DNA from 3 places in the Shewanella oncorhynchi genome. Region 1 is predicted to be linked to each of the others. Evidence: predicted binding sites of a transcription regulator. Region 1 holds the regulator's gene; each other region holds the start of a gene.
What was found. The regulator MetJ, encoded in region 1, represses methionine synthesis genes. The targets are predictions, from matches to a motif close to TAGACGTCTAGACGTCTA.

Region 1 (10,562 bases):
GCCGTTTACCTGTTTATGGCGGGTTTATCCGCGGGCAGTTTACTGATTGGCATTGGTTTGCGCTGGGCGAATAAGGAACTCAGCGCGGGAGCTGAAAGCAGCATTCTTAAGGCGGCAGCGATTATTGGACCTGTGGCAATTAGCTTAGGTTTAGCTTGCTTAGTGTTTGATTTAACCAAACCATTCCACTTTTGGCTGATCTTAATTCACTATAACTTCCAGTCAGTTATGGCAATCGGGGTGCTGGCGCTGCTGGCGTATTCTCCCTTGGCCTTTGCATACGCCATTATTGTGCTGCGGAATGACTTACCAAAATGGGGTTTGGGTTTCCTAACACCTATCGCTAAGTTACTTATGCCATTTCGAAAGCTGATTGAAGTATTGTTGTTTGTCCTCGCCATTGGCGTAGGGGCTTACACTGGCTTCTTAATTTCGGCGATGAATGCCTATCCTATGCTCAACACTGCGGTACTGCCTGCGCTGTTTTTAGTGTCAGGTCTATCGGCGGGCGCTGCGGCAAATGCGGTACTGGCGTTGCTGATGTTTAAGACGGACAGCCACGACAAAACCTTAGTGAAGATGCACGGTTTAGAATTGCCTGTGATGGCGATTGAAATCCTGTTCCTGTTCATGTTGTTCTGCGCCTTGTACTTCAAGGGCGGCGCGGCGGCTGCGGCCTTAGCATCGTTAACTTCTGGGCTATGGGCAAGCGTGTTCTGGATAGGCGTTGTCGGTATAGGTTTTGGTATTCCATTGCTGTTTATGCTGCTACCCGCCGCGACTCGCCACACTAAGGGGGCGATGATCATGGTGGCTTGTGCGAGCTTAACGGGCGTACTCGCCTTAAGACACTTTATTGTGTACGCAGGGCAAAGCTATTTAAGCTGAGTGTAATCTGGCTTTACATATTGATAGATAAAGAAAAAGCACTGGCAATGTCAGTGCTTTTTTATTGTTTGAATCTTGAGAAGGTTTGCCAGTACAAGCAGGACGCTTATTGGGGTAATAACTCGATAACCGACTTCACCGTTAGCACTAAGGCGCTGATACTGCACAGGACTAACGTCGCCATTTTTGTCTTCTCTTTATCGACACGGCCCACTAATCGTCCTGCGACTAAGTAACCTAAAATCACTGAGGGGAGCAGCATCAACGACAGCCACAGATGTTTTAATTCTAATAAGCCAGTGATCGCTAAAATGATCAGTGCAATCATGGAGCTAAAAATGAAGAAGGCCGACAGGGCTGCGCGAAACTGCGAGGCATCTTTGCCTGCCAACAAAATCGCCATCGGTGGGCCACCAATCGCGGCGATATTGCCGAAGATCCCTGAAACCACACCTGCACCGAAGAGGGTTTTCTTATTCACTGGCAGGCTGAATTTATACAGGCTGAGGATCACTGCGACAGTCACAATGGCGGCGATGGATAAACCCAGTATGGGTTGAGGCGCAAACAGCAATAAACTCGCGCCGATAAAACCACCGGGCACGCGGCCTATGAGCGCATATTGCAAGCCATTGAATTCTAAGTGACCGCGTTCACGCACTAAGGTCAGCAGGGCGATGGAGAAACCCATAGCAATAACAGGCGCAGGTACAAGTTGTGGATCGACGATATACAGCAAAGGACTGGCGACAACCGCAAGCCCAAACCCAATCAGACTTTGGGTTAAGGCGCCCAGAAACACGACCAGCGAGGCTAAGGCGAGTGTCTGTGGATCTATCATAGAAAACATAGGATTTCCTATATCCCAAACCACCTCAAGATGGTGAAATTTAAAGTTTGAAGTCGCTTGGGTATAAACAAAAAGGGATCGTTAACGATCCCTATTGATGAGCACTGTGATATGACTTTGAAAGCGACGAGTCGCTATTCCATGTCTTCCCACTCGATTCCCATTTGATCCATCAACAACTTGGCTTCGGCGGGAATGCTGTCTGGGTTATCTTTTGACAGATCTTCATCGTTGGGCAATGGCTGGCCAGTGTAGGCGTGCAAAAATGCCTCACACAACAGCTCGCTGTTGGTGGCGTGACGCAAATTATTGACCTGACGACGAGTACGTTCGTCCGTGAGGACCTTAAGCACTTTGAGCGGAATAGACACAGTAATTTTTTTTACTTGTTCATTCTTCTTGCCATGTTCAGCATAGGGGCTGATGTATTCCCCATTCCATTCAGTCATTGACTCACCTGTTATAACGCTAAATTCGGGGCAGATTTTAAACCCTTACAAAGAACAGTCAAATTATTGCTACTATTTCTTTGTGATTGCAAACAGATTTCTTTATGTTCAGACGTCTAAACGTCTTCACGCCTATTGACGATGGCGTTGGGCTTAGGTACATTTAGACGTCCAGACATCTCTATTAGTCTATCGAATTTAGGAGTCCACCCATGGCAGAGCGTCAATTAGCCACACTGGCAGTGCGTCAGGGTATCGAAAGCGATACTCAATATGGCGCAGTTGTGCCACCGATTTATTTGTCGACTAATTACGCCTTCGATGGTCATAAAAATCCCCGCGAATTCGATTACAGTCGTTCAGGCAACCCAACGCGCTGCATTTTAGGCGAAGCATTAGCGCAATTAGAAAAGGGCGCCACTGGCATAGTGACGTGCACTGGCATGGCGGCCATCACCTTAGTGACTACTTTGCTCGGCCCCGATGACTTATTAGTTGTGCCCCATGATTGCTATGGTGGTTCCTACCGTTTATTTACCAACTTGGCGAAGAAAGGCCAGTTTAAGCTCATTGTGGTCGACCAAACCGACAGCCAAGCGTTAGCCGCCGCCATTGCGCAGAATCCTAAGATGGTGTGGCTCGAAACCCCATCGAACCCGTTATTGCGTGTGGTAGATATCGAAGCCATTGCTAAGGCGAGCCATGAGGTCGGCGCGCTGGTGGTGGTCGATAACACCTTTTTATCGCCGATATTGCAACAACCCCTATTGTTAGGCGCGGATATCGTTATCCACTCCACCACTAAATATATCAATGGTCACAGCGATGTAGTCGGCGGCGCAGTGGTCGCCAAAGACGCGCAAATCGGCGAAAGCTTACATTGGTGGTCGAACACTCTAGGCTTAACGGGGTCAGCCTTTGACAGTTATCTGACCCTGCGCGGCCTGCGTACCTTAGCTGTGCGTATTCGCGAGCATCAAGCCAATGCCCAGCGTATTATTGAGGTATTAACGCAAAGCCCTGTGGTGAGTAAAGTCTATTACCCAGGGCTTGCGGATCACCCAGGCCACGCCATTGCGGCCAAGCAACAACAGGGCTTTGGCGCTATGCTGAGCTTTGAGCTCAAAGGCGGCGAGGCCGAAGTGGTGGCCTTTTTAGGTGCACTCAGCTTATTTAGCGTGGCGGAAAGTTTAGGTGGCGTCGAAAGTTTAGTGGCAGTGCCCGCCACTATGACCCACAGAGCCATGGAGCCGCAGGCGCGCTTCGAGGCTGGTATTAAGGACACCCTATTGCGTCTATCGGTGGGTATTGAAGATGCCGCCGATTTAGTTGCAGATATTCAAGCAGGATTAGCCGCCGTTGCGGCTTGTCAGTAGAGGAATAATAGATGGCACGTTGTCACTTACATAAATTTGGTGGCTCCAGTTTAGCGGATGCCGATTGTTATCGTCGAGTCGCCCATATCCTGTTAACCCACGGTCATAGTGATGATCTCGTGGTGGTCTCTGCGGCGGGTAAAAGCACGAATTTCCTGTATAAATTATTAGCGCTGCGTGATGCGGGTCAGCTATGGCAAGAAGAATTACAAGTGCTGATCAGCTACCAACAGGGGTTGATTGAGCAGTTGTTGTCGAATGAACAAGCCCGCGATCTGCGTGAGCGTTTGGCCACTGATAAAGCGCAACTCATCAGCTTGTTGTCCTTAGATGAGCGCAATGAATACCAAATCAACCATGTGGTGAGCTTTGGCGAACGTTGGTCGGCACGTTTAATGGCGGCGCTACTGCGCGAATCTGGCGTGGCGGCAAGCCATGTGGATGCCTGTTCAATTTTAGTGGCCGATGAAGCCGCTGTGCCACAAATTCGGGTACAAGAATCCCGCGCTAAAGTACAAGCCCTATTAGCCGCGCATCCCAATGAACGCTTAGTGATCACAGGTTTTATCTGCGCTAACGAGCGTGGCGATACCCTGTTACTTGGTCGTAATGGTTCAGATTTTAGCGCCAGCCTGATTGCTAGTCTCGCCGATATCGAGCGCGTGACCATTTGGACCGATGTGGAAGGGGTGTTCAACGCCGATCCTAATAAAATCAACGATGCCAAGTTACTGAAAAGCATGTCACTTGCCGAAGCCGATCGCCTAGCGCGTTTAGGCTCGCCAGTATTACATTCGCGCACTCTGCAGCCTTTGTTTAATACCGAAGTGAGTTTAGCGGTACGCTCAAGTTATGCATCCCACACCGACTTTACCTTGATCGCTCCCCACAGTTCGTCGGCGAGCGCACCTGTGGTGACTAACCTTAATGCTGTTGTCCTGTTCGGCTTTAAACTCACGGGTGAGTTAACCCGTTTATTAGATCTATTGATCGCCGCAGGTTTAACGCCATTGGCCCATTGGACCTCTGCCCATCAAAGGGTTGAACTTGCCTATACCGCTGAGAATCAAAAACAAGTTCAAAGATTACTCGATGCCGAGGCAGAAGCATTAGGGATTAGCGAGCAGCAGATCAACACAGATTTTGGTTTAGTCGCATTAGTGAGTGCCGATGCCGAACATTATCGTCGCAGCTTCGCCCGTTTACTGAGCCGTGATGCTAAACCTTTGTTCAGTGGCGATTTAAGTTTAGTGACGTTAGTGCCCCAGTCACAGGTGAATCTGTTAACCCAAAAAGTTCACCGTCGCTGCGCTGGGCCGCGTAAACGCATTGGCGTCCTTCTGCTCGGTGTGGGTAATATCGGTGAGGCTTGGATCGATCTGTTTAAGTCGGTTTCACCCTCACTAGACCATGAACTCGAAGCCAGTGTTGAGTTAGTCGGTTTAGTCAGTTCGAGTAAAGCCTTGATTAAATCCACTGGGATTAATCTTGCCGCGTGGCAAACAGAGTTTAATACTGAAGCAACGCCTTGGCAGTATGAACATTTATTCGAGCAATTAGAGCAAGTTAACTGCGATGAGCTGGTGGCCTTAGATATCAGTGCTAGCGCCAGTTTGACGCTGCAATATCCAGAATTGTTCGAGCGTGGCATCCATGTGGTGAGCGCGAATAAACTTGCGGGCTCGGGTCCACTGCCTTTCTATCGAGAGTTAAAGCAGCAACTGGGTAATCGTCGATTATTTTGGCGCTATAACGCCAGCTGTGGCGCAGGTTTACCTATCCAACATGCGCTAAATGATCTGCGTAACAGTGGTGATAGCGTTGAAGCGGTGGGCGGGATTTTCTCCGGCACCCTGTGTTGGTTGTTTGAGAAATACGATACTAGCAAGCCATTTTCAGAATTAGTGATTGAAGCCAGAGGCTTAGGTATTACTGAACCCGATCCCCGCGACGATCTCTCCGGCCGTGATATGCAGCGTAAACTGCTTATTTTGGCCCGTGAAATTGGCCTTGAAATCGAGCTCGAAGATATTGAACTGCGCTCACTCGTACCAGCCGCTTTGGCGGATATTCCCTTAGATCAATTTCTCACCCGCATTGCCGAGTTAGATGCCGATCTGTTGCAACAGTATGGTGCGGCGGCGGAGCAAAATAAGGTGCTCAGATATGTGGCATCCTTAGACAACAGCGGCCCAGAGCTCAAGGCCGAAGTGGGTTTACAGTGGATCGATACTCATCACCCTTACGCCAATTTAACCCCTGGTGATAATGTGTTTGTGATCCGCAGTGTCTTCTACCAAGGTAATCCGCTGATCATCCGTGGACCGGGCGCAGGACGCGAAGTGACCGCGGCGGCGGTGCAGTCGGATCTGACCCAGATCTGTCGCGATCTGCTGCAGGAATAACGCGGTATCAAGCTTCTTAAAGGACTCATTCGAGTCCTTTTTTATTGGTTAGAATAAATCTATTGAATTAACCGAGATTAAATGCGGTTTATGGGTATTTTTGGGCTTGACTTACATCTCAGTTTCTCTAGTATATGGACATGTAGACGTCCAAACGTCCATTTGAACGAATTCATACTAGCAAAGAGTAGCGCCAAGGGCGGTTGAGGAAATACACATGGCTTTTCATCACGCACAACATTCACAATCGCTGAACCAGAGCTTGTCTGAGCTTAATGGCGATATTAATGTTTCTTTTGAGTTTTTCCCGCCATCGACCCCCGAAATGGAACAGATCCTGTGGAACTCTATCCGTCGTTTAGAGCCGCTGAATCCTAAGTTTGTGTCTGTGACTTACGGTGCTAACTCAGGTGTTCGCGACCGCACCCATGGCGTGATTGAACGTATCCAACAGGAAACCGACCTCGTTGCCGCGCCGCACTTAACCTTAGTGGATGCCAGCGATGAAGAGCTGTTAGAGCTGGCTAAGCATTATTGGAAATCGGGCATTCGTGACATAGTGGCACTGCGTGGTGATTTGCCCGCAGGCAGCCCCAAGCCAACCCGTTTTGCGGTGGATTTAGTGCGTTTGCTGCGCTCAGTGGCTGACTTTGATATTTCCGTTGCGGCCTATCCAGAAGTGCATCCCGATGCGAGCAATGCACAGGCGGATTTGATCAACCTTAAGCGTAAGATTGATGCGGGCGCTAGCCGTGCCATTACCCAGTTTTTCTTCGATGTGGAATCTTACCTGCGTTTTCGTGATCGCTGCGTTGCCGCCGGTATCGACGTTGAAATTGTGCCGGGCATCTTACCTGTGACTAACTTTACCCAGCTAAAACGTTTCGCGGGTATGACCAATGTGTCGTTACCGAATTGGTTACATAAGCAATTCGACGGCCTAGAAAACGATGCGGGTACACGCCAATTGGTGGGGGCAAACGTGGCCATCGACATGGTGAAAGTGCTGTCCCGCGAAGGTGTGAAGGATTTCCATTTTTACACCTTAAATCGCGCCGAATTGACCTACGCGATTTGCCACACTTTAGGCGTGCGTCCTAAATAAAACCTTATAAAATAAACTAATAAAAACGCCGCAGAGAATGCGGCGTTTTGTTTTGCTTAAATTCTAAATTGAGCTAATAAAGTTGTTAAACGGGCTGCGAGTTGGGCAAGTTCATCGCCAGCGCGTGCAGTTTGTACCGCACTATCTGTCGCATTGGTCGCAATATCATTGATGTTATTAACATTTTTATTAATCTCTGCCGAAACCGCACATTGCTCATTTGCAGCGCTGGCGATCTGGATATTCATCTGGCTAATGGTGGAAACCGCATGGGTAATGGCTTCGAGTGCTTCACCCGCTTGGTGAACTTGGGATACACAGCTTTGGGTGGTGCGGGTGCTGGTTTCCATCGCATTGACTGTAGACTTAGCTTTATGCTGAAGCGCTTCGATCATCTGCTGAATTTCCGTCGTAGATGCTTGAGTGCGGCTCGCCAGAGTGCGTACTTCATCGGCAACGACCGCAAATCCTCGACCTTGTTCTCCCGCCCTTGCGGCTTCAATTGCCGCATTGAGTGCGAGTAAATTAGTTTGGTCGGCAATATTACGGATAACCACAAGCACAGAATCGATTTCAGCGGTATTACGCTCTAATTCATTGATTTCACTCGCTGCTGTGGCTATTTCCTCGGCCAATATGGCGATAGTGGTTACCACTTTTTGTACAACCAATTTGCCTTGTTCGGTTGAGTCATTGGCATGATTGGCGGCATCGGCCGCATCGGTCGCGTTATGGGCAACTTCTTGAACCGTTGCGGCCATTTCATTCATTGCGGTGGCAACTTGCTCGGTTTCGAGGTGCTGACGACTCGCCATCTTCTGGGTTTCCCGCGTAATGCTCGACATTTCTTCAGCAGAGGTGGCGAGCAGGCTTGTTGAGTCGGCGACGTGGGAAACTGTGTTGTGGATTTTTTCTACAAAGCGGTTGAATGCCATCGATAATTCAGCAATTTCATCCTTACCTTTTACCGCGATTCTGCGGGTTAAATCGCCTTCACCTTCAGCGATATCATTCATGGCTTGGGTGGTTTCAGCGATAGGGCGAGTAATCCCTTTGGCAATAAACCAAGCAATGGCAGTTCCAATGACCAGAGCCACTAAACCGATAAGGATCAACTTAAGGCGAATATCCGCTATCGCTTGTTCTGAATGGGTTCTATCCATCGCAATATCGAGTACGCCAAACACGTTTCCTGAGTAATCTTTTATGGCGTTGCGATACAGAGCATAGGTTTTGTTATTTAAGGAAATAGTGCGTATGACTTCATGGCCTTGCATGACGTTATTGAGTTCATCTGTCGCTTGGGTATCAGGCGTGAATGTAGCGCCAAATAACTTATATCCAGAATCATCTGGCAAGATGAGGGCAATTTCTGCTTGATAGGCTTGTTTAAAATTATCAAAAAAGGGTTGACCGAAGGACATGCCAAACTCAACTGAGCCCGTGTGTTGTCCGTTGTAAGTCATTGGAACTAAACCACGAATACCTAATCCTTCCACTCCATATTCCAAGCCATAAAGAGGGCGCTTTTGGCTATTTGTTTCAACTATGGTCTTGCGTATGCTGGTGAGATCATCGCCAAATTTTTCAGGACGATGCAAGCGTAAAAAAGAAGTGGCTGGTGGCCTATGAAATTGGAATTGCTGAACCGCAAAATCGCGCTTAAGTTGGGTAAATATAGGTAAGGTACGCGCGGTGAGTTCATCACGTTCACCTGTTGCAAAGGTGCTTTGAACTTCTGGCGTGAGTGAGATGATGGTTGCCATTGCTTCGGCTAATTTGCCCGATGAGGCTATCTCGGCAACAGCGGTTTCATAGATCTTATGGAGTTCTCTTTGCTCTGATTCTGCAACTTGGCGACTGAATTCAGAGAGAACGAGCGGCATGATAAAGCTCATTACTGTTAACAGTAATAGACAGATCCCAATAACGATCCTCGTACTAATTTTTAGATTTATCAAAACAGCCTCCAATTCATGTGCAAATCAACTCAATTTATCCGTTTGATATTATAGAGATACAACTTGATAAGATTTGAGAGGGCGCGAACCTTTTTACGTTATTTATTCCCTCTTACGCTTGTTTCGTGCCCTTGGACACAGATCTATTTGTGACCTAAATATTTACTTAGCCTGCTAACTAAGTATAATGCTTAGCACGCTAACTAAGTGGGTGAGCAAGATGCAAAAAGAATTAGAGCGACTAAAAGAGTTATCACTGGCGGAGCATTTAGGCCGTCTGCATCGACTGTGGCGTACCGTGGCCGATGTTGAGCTGGCACCTTTAGGATTAACTCATCCCCGTTGGACTGCCCTTTGGAAACTGCTGCGTTTAGGCGACAGCGTGAGCCAGAAAGTATTGGCCGATGCCTTAGAAATTGAATTGGCTTCGCTAATGCGCACCTTAGGGCAATTAGAAGAGCAAGGTCTAGTCGAGCGTCATTGTTGTGACAAAGATAAGCGGGCAAGGATTGTGAGCCTGACGCCAGCGGGATTAGATGTTTTAAAGCAAATGGAAGCGCGGATTATTCAAGTGCGCCGTGAGTTATTAGGCGGGATCAGTGCCGAAGAGTTGAGCGAATTTGAACGCATTATTAGCCTGATCAGCGACAACGCCAGCGCCAAATTAACCAAGGTTACAGACACCCTTTTGTGAGAAAGAAGATGACACCGGATCAACAGTTTGCCCGTTTAGTAAAATTTGCCATGTTTGGCTTTGTGATGGTTTTTGGCTATTTCATGCTGGCCGACACTATGATGCCATTGACGCCTCAAGCCATGGCGACCCGTGTAGTGACGAAAGTGACACCGCAGATCAGCGGTAAAATCCAGACCATAGCCGTGACCAATAACCAAGCGGTTGCCAAGGGTGATTTGTTGTTTCAAGTCGATCCCGCACCCTATGAGTTAGCGGTATCGCAAGCTAAATTGGCCTTAGAGCAAGCCCGTCAAGATAATGCTGAGTTAGATGCTTCGCTACTGGCTGCTAAGGCCGAGGTCAATGCCAATAAAACCACCTCACAACAAAAACGCAGCGAGGCTAAACGTCTCGATGCCCTGTATGCCACCCATGGTGTATCGCAGCAGCAAAAGGAGCTAGCCGATAGCGATGCCGCAGCTGCTGAAGCCAATTTGCTTGCCGCCAATGCGCGTTTAGAAAAACTCAAAGTGAGTCGCGGCAGTTATGGCGAAGAGAATCTTAAAGTGCGTCAGGCGCAAAACCATTTAGCCCAAGCCGAGCTTAATCTGTCTTACACCCAAATACGTGCCGATCAAGATGGGATAGTGACTAACTTGCAATTAGAAGTCGGTAGTTTTGCGACCGTGGGGCAACCTCTGTTGGCCGTGGTATCGGATAAAGTGGATATTATTGCCGATTTTCGCGAGAAGAGCCTGCGTGGCGTGAATGCTTCTTCGACCGCTTTGATTGCGTTCGATGGCGAACCTGGGCGTTTATATCGTGCGACGGTGAGCAGTGTTGATGCGGGCG
Region 2 (10,562 bases), 2.0 Mb from region 1:
TAATCATACCGGACTCCTAGAAGGTCACTGATGCTTTGATGGCTTCAAACGTTTTGAATGCATCTGGCATGTATTCTTTTTCATGAATGAGTGGGTACGGGGTATCTAAACCACAAACGCGGCTGATGGGCGACTCTAGATACAAGAAGCATTCTTGCTGAATCGTCGCCGCTATCTCACCAGCAAAACCACCGGTTAATGGCGCTTCATGGTTGACCAGTAAACGTCCGGTCTTTTTGACTGAATCGGCAACGGTATCGATATCCCAGGGTGACAAGGTGCGTAAATCGATAACTTCACAGGAGATCCCTTCTTTAGCGGCCATATCGGCGGCTTTTTCAAGGATTTCCATTTGCGCGCCCCACGCCACTAAGGTGATGTCTTTACCTTCGCGAACCACTTCAGCCTTACCCAGTTCAATTTCATAATCGCCCGCGGGCACTTCGCCAACCGATGCACGATATAAACGCTTAGGCTCAAAGAAGATCACCGGATTTTTGTCACGGATTGACGCCAACAGCAGTCCTTTGGCTTGCTCAGGGTTGCGTGGCACCACCACTTTTAACCCCGGCGTCTGGGTAAAATAGGCTTCAGGTGATTGCGAGTGATAATGGCCGCCCGCTATGCCGCCGCCATAGGGCGTACGGAACACTAATCCACCGACATCGAACTCATTACCGCTACGGTAACGGAACTTAGCAGACTCGTTGACGATTTGATCAAACGCCGGAAAGATATAATCGGCGAATTGAATTTCAGCCACGGCGGTCATGCCATTTGAGGCTAAACCATTGGCAAAACCGGCAATACCTTGCTCTGTCAGCGGCGTATTAAAGCAGCGAGCGCGACCGAATTTTTCTTGAAGACCGGAGGTGGCGCGAAATACCCCGCCAAAGTGGCCCACATCTTCACCAAAAACCACCATGCGTTCATCGGCTTGCATGGCAATCGATAAGGCCTCATTGACGGCCTGTAACATATTCATTTCAGCCACGGCTTATAGTCTCCCTGCACTTTTTGGATAGGCTTGCGGATATTTCTTGATATGTTCTTTAAGCTCGGCGAGTTGCTTTTTCAGCACTGGCGTCGGCTTGTCGTACACATCTTCAATAATTTCATCCAGCATAGGCACAGGAATTTTTTCAGCCACTTTTACCGCAGCCAATACTTCTTCACGATATTTTTCATGCAGTTTCACATCATCCGCTTCAGCCAACCAACCTTTGTTGATAAGCCATAATTTGAAGCGTTTAACCGGATCGTGTTGCTGCCACTTGGCTTCTTCATCTTTCGAGCGATAACCTGAGGGATCGTCTGAAGAAGAGTGTGCGCCGAGACGGTAAGTCATGGCTTCAATCAGCACAGGCGCATTATGCTCAATCGCATAGGCACGGGCTTGCTGGGTTGCCGCTAACACGGCCAACATGTCATTGCCGTCTACACGAATGGTGTGCATGCCATAACCCACACCACGGCTGGCAATACCGTTTCCAGCAAACTGCTCTTCAGTGGGGGTAGAAATGGCGTAGCCATTGTTACGACAGAAGAAAATCACTGGGCATTTCAGTACCGCGGCCATGTTTAGGCCAGCATGAAAATCCCCTTCCGATGCAGCGCCTTCGCCAAAATAACAAACCGCGACTTTGCGCTTACCTTGCATTTTTAAGCTGTAGCCCACACCAGTCGCCTGCGGGATTTGCGTGGCTAACGGTGACGAAATCGTTTGATAATGCAATGCCGCACTGCCGTAATGGATTGGCATTTGGCGACCTTTACCAAGATCTTTCTCGTTACTGAACATCTGATTCATAAACTGTTCAGTGGTAAAGCCGCGATAACGCAGCGCCGCATGCTCGCGATATTGCGCGAGGATCACATCTTCTTGATCGAGTGCGGCCACACTGCCGACAATCGCTGCTTCTTCACCCGTACAGGTCATGTAGAAGCTGATGCGCCCTTGGCGCTGGGCACCAAGCATACGTTCATCAAGTACCCGAGTGAATACACAGGTATCGTAAATTTTAGTGGCTAAGGTTTCATCTATCACAGGCAAAACCGCGGTTTCATAAGTGGTGCCGTCGGCTTGTAGAATTCGAAGGATAGGAATGTGTAGCGATGCCTTATCCAAGAAGCCGACACGGTGCACTGTATCAGTGTTGAGTGTTGCTTTGCTCATATTGTGCTCTTGTTATCTCATTACGCATCAAAGCGTTTTGATGCGTCTGTTTATACGAATATGCCCGACGAACATTACGTTAACGTAAACTACCTATCAACCATTGGCATAGCTCAAACCACAAGTTATCCCTGCCTCGCATGTATATATTGCTTTACAAGCCTAACGCACGTCCGCATTCACCGCAGGGATCAGGCAAATCACAGTGCGATTGCCAATAGGCACTTTGGCATTAGGGAACACGACAGACTCAAACTCATGTTCCACTTTAATTTCTTGCCCACCTTCCCGCGCTAATACAAAACCTTTCGGGAAAGCTCTGAAGTTTTCGACATCGGTTGCGAAGGTAAATTCAAAATCATCGAAATGTTTGTTGATGACGCAGCACACTTGGTACAAGTTAACCTTATCGGCATCAAATGCATCTAACTCCAACGGCTTAGCGGTGATTAAACGCATAAACATTTCATGTGCCGCAATAAAACGCGTCATGTCGTTCTGCCCCATGGGATACACTTTGCCAAGCTCAATGGTAAAGGCATCAGCGCCGTAGCGTTCAGAGGAAAAATAGCTGAAGGTCGTGGTCGGTTCGTGGTGGAAAAGTACTGTATCGACGCCGCTTGCGGCTAAAAACATAATTTGCTCGCCGCTAAAGGCGCGCCCAGGACGATAGGGATAGATAGCGAACTTTTCATGCTTCGAGGCGCGCATCGCCGTGTGCAGATCATAATGGATGCGCTGACGTCCATCGGCAACCGCAGTATAAAAACGATCGACATAGGCTTCGAGTTTTTTCGCGCGTACTCGCTCAGGGTTCACTAACCCTGGTGGATTGGAATGCTCACCACTAAAGAGACGATTCATGTTTTCGTCAATAATCCGCGTGCCGTTATTAATCGCTAATGGGTTACCAATGAGAAATAAAGTGCGCTGCTTTGCGATGATCTTTTGCTGTAGAAGTTGTTTAATTAAGCTATTGCAGAGTTCAATGGGCGCGGTCTCGTTACCGTGAACACCGCAGGAAAGCACAATATCTTTTCCTTCATTCTTTACTGGTTCGAAAACAATAACACCGGTATCCCACACTTCCACTTGAGTATGATCGCCTAAGTTAAATGAAAATTCGCCATCGAACTGTTCAGGATGGGCTAAGGTGAGCGCTAAAAAATCCTTTGAATCTAACAGAGCTTGTAACACAGAATTCTCCTTATAATGATGTGTAACAGTATTGGCGCAATAGCATAAGTACAGGCAGTAATAACCACTTAAGCATTTATCTCACCGCGGTTAGTCTCACTCGCACCTAAAAAACGGCTTCAATACTAACACATGTTTTTAGTGCTGTTCTCAGACATTTATTGCCGTAGGACCCAGTTTTAAGCGGAATGACATTCAACTAAGCTGATTGTTAAATTCTTAGGACATTCCCTAAGAATTTCCCATGATAAATATTCCAGCTTGAGGCTTGCTTTTGCACTCAAGTTTTATCACAATCCTTAGCCATCTAGACTTCTATTGGATTTAATTATGGCGTTAGCAACCTTTGGTGCCGGCTGTTTCTGGGGCGTAGAGTATTTTTTTAGACAAGTGAACGGCGTATCCAATGCCACCTGCGGCTATATGGGCGGCAATAATGCGGCGACGAGCTATGAAGAAGTCAAAAAAGGCAAAACGGGCCATGCCGAAGTGGTGCAAGTGGAATTCGATCCCGCCCTTGTCAGTTATGAAGACTTGCTCGATGTATTTTGGAAAAACCACAATCCAACGAGTCTGAACATGCAAGGCGGAGATATTGGCACTCAATATCGCAGTACCATTTTCTTCCACGACCGTGAGCAAAAAGCGGCCGCAGAAGCCTCAAAGTTAGCTTTTGCCCGCTCGGGGCGTTGGGGATTACGCCATATCGTCACAGAAATAGTGCCACTGCAACAGTTCCATGTGGCTGAGGAATATCACCAAAATTACATCGATAAGAATAACTTATCGAGTTGTCATATCGAGTACTAAATACGGTCAAATCAGTATTAGATCAACTACTCACAGCTGAATTAGACACAAACAAAAACGCACTCAAATCTGAGTGCGTTTTTTATTTTGAGACGTTAGCTAAACCTACTACTGCATTAAGCGTTTAGCGCCTTATCAATTAATGCCTGCGCATCTTTGATGATCTCAGCCAAATGCTGCTCACTGATAAAACTTTCGCCGTAGATTTTAAATAACGCTTCAGTGCCCGATGGACGCGCCGCAAACCAACCATTCGCCGTAGTCACTTTGATGCCGCCAATCGCCGCATTATTGCCCGGCGCATGGGTTAACACGTTTTCGATTGTCTCACCTGCAAGCACAGTGGCATTTAAGGTATCGGCATTGAGCAAAGCAAACTTGGCTTTGTTTTCAAGACTGATTGGGCTATCGATACGCTTATAGAAACTTTGGCCAAATTGTTTTACTAACTCTTGGTGACGCTGACCTGGGGTTTTACCTGTCACCGCAAGAATTTCTGCGGCAAGTAACCCTAGAATAAAACCGTCTTTATCCGTACACCAAGTAGAGCCATCACGGCGTAAAAATGCTGCGCCAGCACTCTCTTCACCGCCAAAGGCGATTGTGGCTTCGGCTAAACCGTCGACAAACCACTTAAAGCCCACTGGCACTTCGAGTAACTTTTTGCCGTGGAAAGCACAGATTTTATCGATAAGCGCACTCGATACTAAGGTTTTACCTATGGCTAAGGTATCGCTCCAATCTGGTCTGTGTGTCAGTAAATAATCGATAGCGACCGCAAGATAATGATTCGGATCCATCAAACCCGTACCAGGGCAAACGATGCCGTGACGGTCATAATCGGGATCATTACCAAGGCATAAATCAAAGGATTCTTTATGGGCGAGTAAACCTGCCATCGCATAGGGAGACGAGCAATCCATGCGGATTTTGCCGTCTTTATCCAGCGGCATAAAGCTAAAGCTTGGGTCAACTTTATCATTAACTAACGTGATATCGAGCCCATAACGCGCGGCAATCGGTGCCCAGTAGAAAATCCCTGAACCACCGAGCGGATCAACACCGATATGCAGCTTAGCCTTAGCAATCGCCTGCATGTCGATAACATTTTCTAAATCAGCCACATAGGGTGTAATCAAATCAATGGCGTTGACATAGCCTGATGCCAGCGCTTCGGCATACGCTAATTTTTGCACGCCAGCTAACGCTTGGCGCAAGTAATCATTGGCTCGCGATTCAATCCAAGCCGTGATATTACCTTCAGCAGGTCCGCCATGGGGTGGATTGTACTTGATGCCACCATCCTGAGGAGGATTGTGGGAAGGCGTAATGATCAAACCATCGGACAATGCAGCACCCGTAATATTGGCTTCGCGATTGGCGCAAATCACCCCATGGGAAACCACTGGCGTAGGTGTAAATCCGTCGTTCTGTTGGATTTTCACTGTGACTTTATTTGCCGCCAGCACTTCAATTGCCGACAAATAGGCTGCATAGGATAACGCATGGGTGTCAATCCCAAGGATCAGCGGCCCATCGATATTTGCCGATTGACGGTAGTCCACTACAGCTTGGGTAATCGCCCAAATGTGTTGTTGGTTAAAACTGCCATTGAAGGCGCAGCCTCTGTGCCCAGAAGTGCCAAAGGTGACGCGTTGTTGTACGTCATCCATATTTGGCGTGATGCTGTAATAATGGCTCATCAGTTTTGGAATATTGACCAGATCCGTCTGATTAGCGATTTGTCCTGCCCTTTGATGTATTGCCACCGATGGCTCTCCTGCACTCAATTACAATTAGAAAAAGTAGAAAAATGTCGTACTAACTTGGCTCATCCGCGGATTAAACGCGCTCGGAGATACCCGCTGCTACTGTCGCATCACAACCAAATTGCACTAAAACTTCCGATAAAATAGTGCGTTTCTTGGCGGTATTGTTGTTACTCGTTACCCAGAAACCACTTGTACCAATTTCTTTTGGGTTAGCCGAAGCACTCGCTTCGAGCAGTTGCTCCTTAGAGCGAGCAAAATACAAACGATCGCGCCCTTGGATCTGCAAAATTTGTGAGAATTGCTCTGGGGCTAATTGATACAAACTTTCGAGCAAAAACAGAAAACGACCTACTGCGCCTTTTTGCTGCGATAACTGATGTTCATCGACTAAGCGACTAAAATCATTCACTGCTGGCACTGTTTGCGCCGCGATAGGCTGAATAGGTTCAGCTTCAAGGCTCGGTTGGCTAATCGCCAAAGGCTGGGGTTGTTCGACCGCATCGACGGACAGGCCGAGTAATCGACGAAGAATGTCAGAGGCGCTCTCACCAATACGTTCTGTTTTGCTGGCAATATGACGATAGAGCTCTTCATCTACTTCGATATATTTCATAACCTTAATTATCCTTTGTTATTCGACAGGCTTAACCGAAAAAAGTTTACCACAGCGATCGGGGCAGATCATTGCGATCTGTTACCAGTGTATCTATCTCTATCAATCTGATAAAGCGCCATTATTCTAAAAGTGCGGGAAATAGCACAGCAAACTAGCAGTTAATCGACAATTGCCGAAAAAGCACACAAGTTACTGGCCGCCCCCACTATAGAAATGGCAACTGACTTGTCAAGCCAACGGCATTAAGGGCACAATTCGCGTCACGCTAAGCTAAAAATCTCCAACAGGAATCACAATGAACTTTGTTTCCACAGGCCAAGGACCCGCAGTGCTCTTGATCCACGGCTTGTTCGGTAATCTAGATAACCTCAAAGGTCTAGGGCAAGTATTAGAAAATCAGTATCAAGTTATTCGTGTCGATGTGCCCAATCATGGTTTAAGTGAGCATTGGGATCAAATGGACTACCCTCGCCTCGCCACTGCAATGATCAGCTTGCTCGACGAACTGGCTATTGAACGCGCCCATATTGTGGGTCACTCCATGGGCGGTAAAATCGCCATGGCGACGGCGTTAGCCTTTCCAGAGCGCATTATCAGCATGGTGGCAGCCGATATCGCCCCTGTCGCCTATGAGCCAAGACACGATACAGTGTTTGCGGCATTAGAAAGTCTGCCCTTAGAAGGCCATACCGACAGACGCTTTGCCCTAAACCACTTAATTGACAATGGTATTGACGAAGCAACGGCACAATTTTTACTCAAAAATCTACAACGCACTGATACTGGCTTTCGTTGGAAAATGAACTTAAGTGGCCTAAAGGCTTGTTATCCTAATATTATTGGCTGGCAAAATCAGACACTAAATCCAGTACAAAGCTATGCTGGACCAAGTCTGTTTATTCGCGGCGGCGACTCAAATTATGTCACTAGCGAGCACAGAAGCGCTATCATGGCGCAATTCCCCGCGGCACAGGCAAAAACACTTGAAGGATGTGGTCATTGGTTGCATGCGCAAAAACCCGTCATTTTTAACCGGATCGTGTCTGAATTTATTGACAAACATTCAATGTAAATCAGCAGCAAACTCGACCGAAAGCATATGGCAGCCGCCATCTTGTTGTGATATATTCGCGCCTCTTTTGGCCTTAGAACACTCTCAAGGACTAAGAAAGTATGTTATCTCAGTACATGGAACAAATTGAAACCATCGGCCTGAACCTGTTTTTTGCCTCGATATTTTTCTTTATCGGCATGGCCATCCACGATGTGCTTAAACAAGGTAACGTGCCAAAATTTGGTCGATTTATTGTTTGGTTAGTGTTATTTCTCGGCTGCGCCGGGTTTATTGTAAAAGGTATTATCCAGATCACTTGGGAAGGCTCAGGGATCGGTTAACAATAAGAACATGGCAAAAGAAGCGACAGACAGAACCACTATTGACCTTTTTGCCAACGAAAAGCGCCGGGGCCGACCACGTAGCAATCCTTTGTCCCGTAGCCAACAGCTTAAGGTCAACAAACGCAATCAAATCCAGCGCGATAAAGCCAACGGATTAAAGCGAATAGAGTTAAAGGTGTCACAAGATTTGTATGACGCCTTGAATGAGCAGGCATTGGCCAGTAACATCAGCCGTAGCCAGTTAATCGAATTAATTCTTCAGCAACAAGTTGAGTGCTGAACGAGTACCAGCAAGATTAACCTAATAAGTGAACTAGACATTAAAGGATAGACAATGGCAACTGTAGGTCTTTTTTTCGGTAGCGACACAGGTAACACCGAAGCTGTAGCCAAGATGATCCAGAAAAAACTGGGTAAAAAAATGGTTGAGGTGAAAGATATCGCCAAAAGTACCAAAGAACAGATTGCAGAGTATGACTTGCTGCTGTTCGGCATCCCGACCTGGTATTACGGTGAAGCGCAATGTGACTGGGATGATTTCTTCCCTGAATTAGAGCAAATTGATTTTACTGACAAACTTGTCGCTATTTTTGGTTGTGGTGATCAAGAAGACTACGCTGAGTATTTCCTTGATGCCATGGGCATGGTTGGCGATATTGTTCAGGCCCGTGGTGGCATCATCATCGGCCATTGGCCAACTGCAAGCTACAATTTTGAAGCCTCTAAAGGTCAAGTCGATGACGACCACTTTATTGGTTTAGGTATCGATGAAGATCGCCAACCAGAGCTGACTGAAGAACGTGTTGATGCTTGGGTTAAGCAAATTTACGAAGAAATGTGTTTAGCTGAATTAGAAGATTAATTCTGTTAACCATTTGATTAAAGCGGCTTAACGCCGCTTTTTTTATGCATATATTTCTGACTAAGAATAACGACATACCACACTCATGACCAACACACCCAGCTCCACCCATTGGGATATCTTTTGTACCGTCGTCGATAACTATGGCGATATTGGCGTCACTTGGCGTTTAGCCAAACAAATGGCTAATGAGTACCACATTCCAGTTAATTTGTGGGTCGACGACCTCGCAAGCTTCTCGCATATCTTACCGACACTCGATCCACTAAAAGCCATTCAAAGCTTCAATGGTGTGAATATTCTTCATTGGACTAAGCCTTTACCTATAGAGTTTGTCGCAGGGGAAGTACTCATCGAAGCCTTTGCCTGTGAATTACCCGAACAGGTAAAAGCGCAGCTGGTTTATTTACATCAGAACGCCCCAAAATCTGTACCTGTCTGGCTGAATTTAGAGTATTTAAGTGCTGAGGATTGGGTTGAAGGCTGCCATGGTTTGCCATCGTTACAAGCCAATGGTTTGAAGAAGTATTTCTACTTTCCCGGTTTTAGCGCCAAAACGGGTGGACTCATTTGCGAGCAAAATTTGTTTGCAGAGCGTGATGCTTGGCAAGCTGATACTGCCAATAAATTGCAGCTTTTTACTGATCTAGGTCTTAAGGACATTCAGGCACAAGACACTGTTATTAGCGTTTTTAGCTATGAGACCGAGGCGCTACCCGCATTATGTGAGTTATGGCAGCAATCGGTAGAAAAAATCCATGCGCTGATCCCCAAGGGGCGTAGCTTAAACAGTCTGACGCATTTACTGCCCTGTGAAATTGCCGCTCTAGTGCCAGGTCAACAGATAAATCATGGCAATTTAACCCTGCACATTTTACCTATGACAGACCAACAGGGGTTTGATCGCCTGCTCTGGAGCAGTGATTTTAATATCGTGCGCGGTGAAGATTCCTTTTTACGTGCCCAATGGGCCGCAAAACCCTTCATTTGGCACATTTATCCCCAAGAAGATGATTATCACCTCGTAAAATTAGAAGCTTTTCTTAAACTTTACTGCGATAATCTGCCACCTAAAATTGCTTGTTATTGGTCTGAATTGAATCTCGCGTTCAACCAAGCACAGCAATCAGCCGTGAGCCTTCACTGGCAAAACCTTAATCCTGTTAATTTGCCCTTGTTGCATCACCATGCTAAACAATGGCCAATTAATGCATTAAATGCTGCAGATCTCGCTACTCGACTAGTTCAGTTCGTTAAAAACAGCTAAGATACTGCGCGAAAACAGAAAAATCTAAATATAGGAAATAGTGTAATGAAAACTGCTCATGAAATCCGTCCTGGTAACGTGATCATGTTAGATGGCAGCCCATGGGTTGTGCAGAAAACTGAAACAACTCGTTCTGGCCGTAACGCTGCTATCGTTAAGTTAAAGTTGAAAAACTTACTGCTTAACTCTGGTACTGAAACGACTTTCAAAGGTGAAGATAAGTTAGAAGACATCATCCTAGATCGTCTTGACTGCACATATTCTTACTTTGCAGATCCTATGTTTGTATTCATGGATGCAGAATACAACCAATACGACGTAGAAGCTGAAAACCTAGGTGATGCAGCGGCTTATATCGTTGACGGTATGGAAGAAACTTGCCAAGTGACTTTCTATGATGGCAAAGCTATCTCTGTTGAAATGCCAACCACTATCGTACGTGAAGTGATCTACACTGAGCCTTC
Region 3 (10,562 bases), 1.6 Mb from region 1:
CAAAGTCTTGGAGAATGCAGCGGTAAATTAACCGAAGTCACAAGCGGTCAATATCAATTTGAGATAGCAGGCTTAGATTGGGCTCAGCAGGATCCAAGTGGTTCAGTGGCACAAATTAAAGTCGCGATTCAGATCTACGGTGCAAAAGCCAATAACGAGCTGGATTTAATCCAAGTTCTACCGCAATAATCCTTCCCATGACATATCCAAACAAATAGAGGCATCCATCGGATGCCTCTATTTTATTCATTGATATCTAGACGTTATGCGATTGAATTTTGTTAGATCGATGTTGTTCGCTAAATAATTCGCGATATTATCCGCTACAAAACGACTCACAAACGTCAATACAGCCCAAATGATGAATGCTCAGTACTTTTATTTAGAACATCGCGGCATTGAGCCACATATGTACTAAAATGCTCGCGATATAACCCAGCGCAATGACAGGTGTCCAACGCAAATGGGCACCAAAGGTGTAAATCCCCCTAGCTTGTCCCATTAACGCGACCCCTGCAGCACTGCCAATTGACAATAAACTGCCCCCAACTCCTGCGGTTAACGTTACCAGTAACCATTGGCCTAAGGCCATCTCAGGGTTCATCGTCAACACAGCAAACATCACCGGAATATTATCAACAACCGAAGACAACAGACCGATAGCCACGTTGGCATAGGTCGTATCCCAATTGGAATACAAAGCCTCAGATACTAAGCTCAAGTACCCCATAAAGCCAAGGCCACCCACACATAGCACTACACCATAAAAGAACAACAGGGTATCCCATTCAGCGCGGGAGATCCTGCTAAACACATCGAAGGGCACCACACTACCAAGTTGCTGCAGACGCTGCTCGTCCTGACGCAATTCAGCCTTTGCACGTTCGCGGGCAACGGAACGATTGAAGGTTTTACGCAGATAAAAACCAAAAAATTGTAAGAAACCTAATCCCGTCATCATACCCAATACAGGCGGCATACCTAAGAAGGAATGAGCACACACTGCCGTAGCGATTGTGAGTAAAAACAACGCAACAATTCGCTTAGCACCCGGCTTAGTATAAACATGCTCTTTTTCTGGCTCTGGCACAAAATGTGGAATAAACACACTCATAATGGCAGCGGGTAATGCAAAGTTCACTAAAGCAGGAATAAACAGATGGAAGAAATCGCTAAAGTGCACTAATCCTTTTTGCCACACCATTAAGGTCGTGATATCACCAAACGGACTAAACGCACCACCCGCATTAGCCGCAACAACAATGTTGATACAGGCTAGGGTGATAAACTTGCGTTGCCCTGCCCCCACCTTCATCACCACGGCACACATCAATAGCGCAGTCGTTAAATTATCTGCCACGGGTGAGATAAAGAACGCCATAAACCCCGTCAACCAAAATACGGTTCTCAGACTAAACCCACGGCCGACAAGCCAACCACGAATGGCATCAAACAAATTTCGCTCTTCCATAGCATTGATATAAGTCATCGCCACGAGTAAGAAGAGTAGAAGCTCAGCATATTCAAGTAAGTTATGTTTGAATGCCGCTTCCGACACTTCAGACATACCATTTTGTACATACACAAAACCTATCATGCCCCAGATAATCCCTGCCGCGACCAGTACAGGTTTCGACTTGCGTAAATGTAACGACTCCTCAGCCATCACCATTATGTATGCAAGTACAAACACAAAGACGGCAACATAACCCACACTCGAGGCGGTTAAATTATGCCGTTCTATCCCTTCTGTCATAGCCCATGCTGCAGGTGAGAATCCGCTCAATATTGCAACGCAGAATAGACTCCATAACGCCATTCCACTGCCTTTAAACAACCGCTGTAATTTCATTAAAGTTCATCTCTACGTAGGAAATTAGTCGAAAATTACCATAGCTTCGGCATAGTAAATGTTGATAAAACGCAACTTTCTATGCATTACCCTATAACCAAAGGCGTTTAAAACATTAATTTTTGTATAACTACAGCGATAACTAATAAAGAAACATTTAACTTAGTCTAAAAAGAGCCAATAAAAAAGCACCTCAAAGGTGCTTTTTAGTTTCTAATCAGCGTCACAGCATTAGAAGGAATATAACAAGGTCATATTGGTTTCTGTATCTGTACTTTTCTTATTGTCCAACGGCTCGCTGTTGTAGCGCACAATAATGGCAAACTTCATTGCTAATGCGCCGATAATATTCGCCGTTAACGAAGTTTCAGAACGGGCATCGAGCTTATCACCGTAATCGGCAACGAAACGTTGTTGGAATTTAGAGGTGTCAGTGATTTCGGTTTCAAAGTTGATCACGCCGTGAGCGACGACGCTGTCATTGGTGTCATGGCCTTCGATAAGTGCTTGCTCTGTATCAAGACGCTGATAGATATAACCTGGACCGACTTCGACATCTAAAAAGGTCTTACTAGTATCATAGAATCTATAACCATAACCCGCTGCGCCAGATAGCGTGTAATCATAACCTGTGAAAGGATCGACTTCATAATTACCGTTAGCAAACAAGTAGCTACGATCTGTCATCTTGTAGTTACCTTGTGCGCCCGCTAAATAGCGTTTCGCGGTAACAGAACCTGTATCCTCTTTATATAAACCTTCGAGTAAGTACTGATTCTCCCAATCGCCAAGCTCATGCTTAAGATTTAAACGTCCTTTGAATGATGAGGTTTCAGTGTTACCTGTGGTTAAGGTTGCACCAAGCTCAGCTTCACCTGCGAATGTCTCATCGCCTTTTACAAAATCGGCCCCAGCTGTCGCCATAAAAGGTGCAGTCATTAATAGTGCTGCGGTCAGTACTTTCTTCATGTTTATCCGTTCCTGTTCCGTTAAATCCAATCCCTATAAATATCTGTTCGTCCCAGCGATGCTGAATAAGCACATATTAATAAGGGTTAGTATTTTCCCCTGAAAATCTGCGCGATATTAACATTTACGATTAAAAAATGAAAATTGCAGCTATTTTAAGTATAAAAAAACCCGCTTTAGCGGGTTTTTATCTCAGCAATAACGCTTACATATTGATCTTAGGATCTAACGCGCCAGACTGATACGCTTTATACATTGCTTGTAAAGACAATGGCTTAATCTTAGATGCTTGACCTGCACAGCCGAAAGCTTCATAGCGAACCGTACAGATATCGGCCATGGCTTCCATTGATGCTTTCAGGAATTTACGTGGATCAAATTCACTTGGGTGTTCAGCTAAGAATTTACGAACGGCCCCCGTTGATGCTAAACGTAAGTCGGTATCAATGTTGACTTTACGTACACCGTGTTTGATACCTTCTACGATTTCTTCTAATGGCACACCGTAGGTTTCTGGGATCTGACCACCATATTGGTTGATGATCTTTAGCCACTCTTGTGGCACAGAAGATGAACCGTGCATCACTAAGTGAGTGTTAGGAATACGCGCATGAATTTCTTTGATGCGGTCGATACGTAGTACATCGCCCGTCGGTTTACGACTGAACTTATATGCACCATGGCTAGTACCGATAGCAATCGCGAGTGCATCAACATGGGTATCGGCAACGAAACGCGCCGCTTCTTCAGGGCTAGTCAACATTTGATCGTGACTTAAAATACCTGATGCACCAACACCATCTTCTTCGCCAGCTTGGCCAGTTTCTAAGCTGCCTAAACAGCCGATTTCACCTTCAACTGACACACCACACGCATGGGCAAATGCCACTGTACGACGGGTAACATCAACGTTGTACTCGTACGATGCAGGCGTTTTGCCGTCAGCCATCAAAGAGCCGTCCATCATGACTGATGACATGCCTAATTGGATAGAACGCTGACAAATATCAGGATCGGTACCGTGGTCTTGGTGAATACACACCGGAATATCTGGATACTGCTCAAGAGCTGCTGCCATCAAATATTTTAAGAACTGTGGGCGAGCGTATTTACGTGCGCCAGCAGAAGCTTGCACTATCACAGGGCTGTCTGTTGCTTCAGCGGCCTGCATGATGGCACGCATCTGCTCTAAGTTGTTAACGTTAAACGCAGGCACACCGTATCCATGTTCTGCTGCGTGATCAAGTAGTTGTCGTAGGGAAATTAACGCCATTTTTTAACTCCAATAATAGGGTGATATCTATCACCGAGGTCGCTATCGTTTGGATGGATTTTTATACCCGCATTCAACTCTGTACCTTAAATAAACAACTTAAATTAAGTACCTTAGATGAATACGGGCGGTTTTTTTATAATTTTTTACTTTTATCAAAGCTTTGATGTTATCAGAGCTTATCGCGGCGTCTTATGCGCCGCGTTTTTTAAAACTTAATATTAAGCGCCGCGCTTTTCTAACATAGCCACAGCCGGTAATTCTTTACCTTCGAGGAACTCGAGGAAAGCACCGCCGCCAGTCGAAATGTAAGACACTTTATCGGCAATACCGTACTTATCAACCGCAGCCAAAGTGTCACCACCGCCTGCGATAGAGAACGCTTTTGAATCAGCAATCGCTTGGGCGATACGCTTAGTACCTTCACCGAATTGGTCGAATTCGAACACGCCCACAGGGCCGTTCCACACGATAGTGCCAGCAGATTCGATGATTTTAGCCAGTGCTTCAGCGCTATCTGGACCAATATCGAAAATCATTTCGCCATCAGCGACTTCGCTAACCGATTTTAACGTCGCTGTCGCAGTTGGGCTAAACTCGCCCGCAACGACCACATCGGTCGGCACAGGAATATCGGCGCCACGGCTCTTAGCATTAGCCACTAAACGCTTAGCTTCGTCGATCAAATCCGCCTCATACAGCGATTTACCGACATTGTAGCCCGCCGCCGCAATGAAAGTATTGGCAATACCGCCGCCAACCACTAACTGATCGACTATGCCTGAAAGACTTTCTAGCACGGTCAGCTTAGTCGACACTTTAGAGCCACCGACAATCGCCACCATAGGACGCGCAGGGTTATCTAATGCCTTGCCTAAGGCATCTAATTCTTGTGCCAGTAATGGACCGGCACAGGCGATTGGGGCAAACATGCCCACGCCATGGGTCGATGCTTGGGCACGATGTGCAGTACCGAAGGCGTCCATCACATAGACATCACACAGCGCCGCCATTTTTTTCGATAAGGCTTCGTTGTTCTTACCTTCACCCACGTTGAAACGCACGTTTTCGAACACAACCACTTCACCCACGGCAACGTCAACGCCATCTAAATAGTCGGTCGCTAAACGCACAGGACAAGACAGGGCTTTTGCCAAATAATCGACCACAGGTTGCATAGAATATTCAGCATTGTATTCGCCTTCGGTCGGACGACCTAAATGCGACATCACCATCACAGCCGCACCTTTTTCAAGGGCCAACTCGATAGTCGGTAGAGAGGCGCGCAGACGTGCGTCACTGGTGACGACGCCATTGCTGACAGGGACATTGAGATCTTCGCGGATAAGCACGCGCTTACCTTGTAGATCCAGATCTGACATATTGATAATTGCCATGGTAACGCTTCCTTTTATAATCAAAAAACAAACTGTTTCACACTATAGCCGGTATGAATTGACAGCCGCTCGGCGCTCGACATCCCGTCGAATTGGCATAAATTCAGTGACCCACAAGTGAATAATCTACTTTTATCAGCCTCGCTTGGCCGCGATCATCGCCAAACTCGTATCTAACATACGATTGGCAAAACCCCACTCGTTATCGCACCACAGGAGTAACTTCACCAACTGACCGGCGCTCACGCGGGTCTGGGTACCATCGACAATACTGGAGCGCGGATCATGGTTGAAATCACATGAGACTAAGGGCTCATCAGTATAGCCTAAGATGCCGTTAAATCGCCCATTGGCGGCTGATTCCAGCACCTGATTGACTGTGGCAATATCGACGGTTTTTTCTAAGGTCACGGACAAATCGATGGCGGTCACGTTGATGGTGGGCACGCGCACCGAAATCGCTTCAAACTTATTTTTCATGTGCGGCAAGATCCGCTCAATGCCGCGGGCAAGTTTAGTGTCGACAGGGATAATCGATTGACCAGCAGCACGGGTTCGACGCAAATCATCATGGTAAGCATCAATCACTTGCTGATCGTTCATCGCCGAATGGATAGTGGTAATGGCACCGCTTTTAACGCCAAAGTGGCGATCGAGCACATCGATCACAGGCACGATACAGTTTGTGGTGCAAGAAGCGTTGGACACCACAGTGTGTTCGGCGCGGAGTAAATCGTGATTCACACCATAGACAATCGTGCCATCGACATCCGCTGAGGATGGATGGCTTATCAGCACTTGTTTAGCGCCAGCATGAATATGGGCTTCGCAGCTTTGACGATCAACTAATACGCCTGTGGCTTCATAGACAATATCTATGTCCATCTCGTGCCAAGGGAGTTTTGCCGGATCGGGCTCGTGGAGGATTTTTATCGCATCGTCGCCAATCAGCATATGATCATCAACAAGCTTCACTTTATGCGCAAACCGACCGTGGGTGGTGTCGTACTGGGTCAGATGAATAATGGCTTCAGGTTTAGCTAATTCATTAATCGCGACAATCTGCATTTGCTGCCGTTTTCCAGACTCATATAAAGCTCGGAGAATAGAGCGGCCGATACGGCCATAACCATTGATAGCGACTCGGATCATTGAGGTCTCAATTTCCTCTTAATACAAAAACGGCCTGCAAACGATTGCAGGCCGCATTATACAGATTAACACTTAAAAAGTTTAACCTTTTGTATTGAATCTAATCCCTTGAGCGATTAGCCCAATGATTTTGCAGCATTCAGCACATTTTCAACGGTGAAACCGAAGTGATTCAATAGCACGTTACCCGGCGCAGACTCACCAAATGTGGTCATGCCCACAACTGTGCCTTCAAACCCGACGTACTTGTACCAGAAATCGGTATGCGCCGCTTCAATAGCCACACGTTTAGTCACAGCACGTGGTAATACAGATTCTTTATACGCGGCATCTTGCTTATCGAACTCAGTTGTCGATGGCATAGAGACGACGCGAACGTGTTTACCTTGCTCAGTCAGTGCAGCGGCTGCATCCATTGCCAATTGTACTTCGCTACCAGTTGCGATCAGGATCAGTTCTGGTGTACCCGCACAGTCTTGCAGTACATAAGCACCTTTAGCCACATTAGCTAATTGCTCAGCGGTACGCGCTTGAGCTTTCAGGTTTTGACGGCTGAAGATCAGTGACGTAGGTGCATTACGGCGCTCAATCGCAGCTTTCCAAGAAACTGCCGTTTCTGCCGCATCACATGGACGCCATACGGCCATATTTGGCGTCATACGCAGGTTAGCTAATTGCTCAACTGGTTGATGCGTTGGGCCATCTTCACCTTGACCGATAGAGTCATGGGTATAAACGAAGATGTTTTGAATACCCATCAGCGCCGACATACGGACTGCGTTACGGGCGTATTCCATGAACATCATGAACGTTGCGCCGTAGTTGATGAAACCACCATGCAGCGAAGCACCGTTCATAATGCCGCTCATGCCGAATTCACGCACGCCGTAGTAAATGTAGTTACCAGCTGGATCGTCTTGAATACCTTTAGAACCTGACCACAGTGTCAAGTTAGAACCCGCTAAGTCAGCAGAGCCGCCTAACAGTTCAGGCAACATAGCGCCAAATGCACCGATAGCATTTTGTGACGCTTTACGGCTCGCAATCCCTTCGGCTTTGTCCTGTGATGCTTGAATAAATGCCTGCGCTTTTTCTTCGAAATCAGCAGGTAATTCACCTTTCAGTACACGGCGCTCGTATTCAGCAGCCAGTTCTGGGTGAGCTGCGCTATAAGCTGCAAACTTCTCGTTCCACGCTGCTTCACGGGCCGCACCAGCTTCTTTGGCATCCCAACCGGCATAAACATCAGCAGGGATTTCAAATGGTGCATGTGGCCAGCCAAGGAATTCACGGGCGGCTGCGATTTCTGCATCGCCTAGTGGCGCGCCGTGACAATCGTGGCTGCCAGATTTGTTGGGTGAACCAAAACCGATAATGGTTTTGCAGCAAATCATGGTTGGTTTATCGGTAACGGCTTTAGCCGCTTCGATAGCAGCACGGATTGCCGCGCTATCGTGACCATCAACACCGGCAATCACATGCCAGCCGTAAGCTTCAAAACGTTTTGGTGTATCATCGGTGAACCAGCCTTCAACATGGCCATCGATAGAAATACCGTTGTCATCCCAAAATGCGATCAGTTTACCTAAACCTAAAGTACCGGCTAATGAACAGGCTTCGTGGGAAATACCTTCCATCAAACAGCCATCGCCGAGGAAGCAGTAAGTGTAGTGATCAACGATATCGTGACCATCACGGTTAAACTGTGCCGCTAAGGTTTTCTCAGCAATCGCCATACCAACAGCATTGCTAATGCCCGCACCGAGTGGACCCGTTGTGGTTTCAACACCTGGGGTGTAACCGTATTCTGGGTGACCCGGTGTTTTAGAATGCAATTGACGGAACTGTTTTAGCTCTTCAATTGGTAATTCATAACCAGTCAGGTGAAGTAAAGAGTAGATCAGCATTGAACCGTGACCGTTAGAGAGGATAAAACGATCTCTATCTACCCATTTCGGATTGTTCGGGTTGTGCTTAAGGAAATCATTCCACAGCACTTCAGCAATATCTGCCATACCCATTGGGGCGCCGGGATGGCCTGAATTTGCTTTTTGAACTGCATCCATACTTAACGCACGGATTGCGTTTGCGAGTACTTTACGGGAAGACATGCTCTCTCCTGCTTGTTTGTGGGGTCTAGCGGGCAATTTGGATGCATATTTTCCCCTACATGCCAGTGTGACGCAAACTAAAATTGCCATTCACTCAGCAAAAGATGGCCGAATATGTACCCAAACAACCTGAAGATGCAGGATTCAGGTAGCTTGAGTATATAAGTCGCAGAAACAACCCTGTCACTTTGCTGGCGTTTACTTGAGAGGACATAGCAAGGATCACTTGTAATGGAGAAATAAATTTCTCAAAAACATAGCAAACTTAATACTATGAAATATAAGAAAAATAACCTATTTATGACTGAGCGTAGTCGTTTTCAGGTCACAATCTGAGAGGATTTTTTATTATCGGGGGTGATCGGCAATCGGATTTAAACTAAAATAGCCGTCTAGATGTAGATGCTTCTACACGTTTGAATGCTAACGACGAGATTTTCCTACTATGGCAAAGCACTTGTTTACTTCTGAGTCGGTCTCAGAAGGTCATCCCGATAAGATTGCAGATCAGATTTCTGATGCTGTGCTAGATGCAATTCTGGCTCAAGATCCAAAAGCACGCGTAGCGTGTGAAACTTATGTCAAAACCGGCATGGTATTAGTAGGTGGTGAAGTCACTACCTCTGCCTGGGTTGATATTGAAGAAATCACCCGTAAAACGGTGCGTGAAATTGGTTATACCCATTCAGATATGGGGTTTGATGCAGACTCGTGCGCAGTATTAAACGCCATTGGTAAGCAATCACCCGACATTAATCAAGGTGTAGACCGCGCAGACCCTGCAGAGCAAGGTGCTGGCGATCAAGGGTTAATGTTTGGCTATGCCAACAACGAAACCGACATTCTGATGCCTGCACCTATCACCTATGCCCACGCATTAGTGAAACGTCAGTCTGAAGTCCGTAAAAATGGCACGCTACCTTGGTTACGCCCAGATGCGAAAAGCCAAGTCACTTTTGCCTATGATGATGGCAAAATTGTCGGTATCGATGCAGTTGTGTTATCGACTCAACACAGAGATGACGTTTCACAAGCCGACTTAATTGAAGGTGTGATGGAAACCATCATCAAGCCAGTATTACCAGCTCAATGGTTAAACAAAGATACTAAGTTCTTTATCAACCCAACTGGCCGTTTTGTTATCGGTGGTCCAGTAGGTGATTGTGGCTTAACGGGTCGTAAGATCATCGTTGACACTTACGGCGGCATGGCCCGTCATGGTGGTGGCGCATTCTCTGGTAAAGATCCATCAAAAGTGGATCGTAGCGCGGCATATGCTGCCCGTTATGTAGCAAAAAACATAGTTGCAGCAGGTCTTGCTGATCGCTGTGAAATCCAAGTGTCTTACGCTATTGGTGTGGCAGAGCCTACCTCTATCAGCATCGAGACCTTCGGTACAGGTAAGGTGTCTGAAGAAGTGCTGATCAAGTTAGTACGTCAACACTTTGAACTGCGCCCATACGGTTTAACGGCCATGCTAGATTTAGCACGTCCAATTTATCAAGCGACCGCCGCTTATGGCCACTTTGGTCGCAGCGAATTCCCATGGGAAGCGACTGATAAAGCCGAAATATTGCGCGCTGACGCGGGTCTATAGTCTTAATTCATTTCAATTTTTACACTTAAGACCCATGAAAAACCGCTACCCAGCGGTTTTTTTATGTCTGACATTTAGTTAGATTACAAATATGGCAAAATAAAAGCAGCATATACACAGACCATTAGAGTGCACAGACCCCATGACCGATAACGCCATCTTATTACAGCAACTTCAATCTTGTGCATGGGCAGCCAACGTAGGTCTGCCA

Region 2: the regulator MetJ is predicted to act here: its motif matches at 3,674-3,691, upstream of msrA (peptide-methionine (S)-S-oxide reductase MsrA).
Region 3: the regulator MetJ is predicted to act here: its motif matches at 9,140-9,157, upstream of metK (methionine adenosyltransferase).

What each region holds. Positions count from the first base shown of each region.
Region 1 is NZ_CP132914.1:618,973-629,534, forward strand. Features, by position in the region: gene nrfD (NrfD/PsrC family molybdoenzyme membrane anchor subunit) at 1-888, shown strand, start outside; gene RA178_RS02885 (sulfite exporter TauE/SafE family protein) at 995-1,738, opposite strand; gene metJ (met regulon transcriptional regulator MetJ) at 1,873-2,187, opposite strand; gene metB (cystathionine gamma-synthase) at 2,400-3,563, shown strand; gene RA178_RS02900 (bifunctional aspartate kinase/homoserine dehydrogenase II) at 3,575-5,968, shown strand; gene metF (methylenetetrahydrofolate reductase) at 6,186-7,073, shown strand; gene RA178_RS02910 (methyl-accepting chemotaxis protein) at 7,130-9,031, opposite strand; gene slyA (transcriptional regulator SlyA) at 9,255-9,728, shown strand; gene RA178_RS02920 (HlyD family secretion protein) at 9,737-10,562, shown strand, end outside.
Region 2 is NZ_CP132914.1:2,598,033-2,608,594, forward strand. Features, by position in the region: gene RA178_RS11750 (dihydrolipoyllysine-residue acetyltransferase) at 1-7, opposite strand, end outside; gene RA178_RS11755 (alpha-ketoacid dehydrogenase subunit beta) at 17-994, opposite strand; gene RA178_RS11760 (thiamine pyrophosphate-dependent dehydrogenase E1 component subunit alpha) at 998-2,176, opposite strand; gene astE (succinylglutamate desuccinylase) at 2,339-3,373, opposite strand; gene msrA (peptide-methionine (S)-S-oxide reductase MsrA) at 3,704-4,183, shown strand; gene pgm (phosphoglucomutase (alpha-D-glucose-1,6-bisphosphate-dependent)) at 4,300-5,952, opposite strand; gene seqA (replication initiation negative regulator SeqA) at 6,026-6,568, opposite strand; gene RA178_RS11785 (alpha/beta fold hydrolase) at 6,867-7,643, shown strand; gene RA178_RS11790 (DUF2788 domain-containing protein) at 7,745-7,966, shown strand; gene ybfE (LexA regulated protein) at 7,977-8,249, shown strand; gene fldA (flavodoxin FldA) at 8,304-8,831, shown strand; gene earP (elongation factor P maturation arginine rhamnosyltransferase EarP) at 8,917-10,098, shown strand; gene efp (elongation factor P) at 10,144-10,562, shown strand, end outside.
Region 3 is NZ_CP132914.1:4,016,754-4,027,315, forward strand. Features, by position in the region: gene RA178_RS17830 (hypothetical protein) at 1-189, shown strand, start outside; gene nhaD (sodium:proton antiporter NhaD) at 383-1,852, opposite strand; gene RA178_RS17840 (DUF481 domain-containing protein) at 2,084-2,821, opposite strand; gene fba (class II fructose-bisphosphate aldolase) at 3,027-4,094, opposite strand; gene RA178_RS17850 (phosphoglycerate kinase) at 4,316-5,491, opposite strand; gene epd (erythrose-4-phosphate dehydrogenase) at 5,627-6,643, opposite strand; gene tkt (transketolase) at 6,760-8,754, opposite strand; gene metK (methionine adenosyltransferase) at 9,200-10,351, shown strand; gene RA178_RS17870 (hypothetical protein) at 10,494-10,562, shown strand, end outside.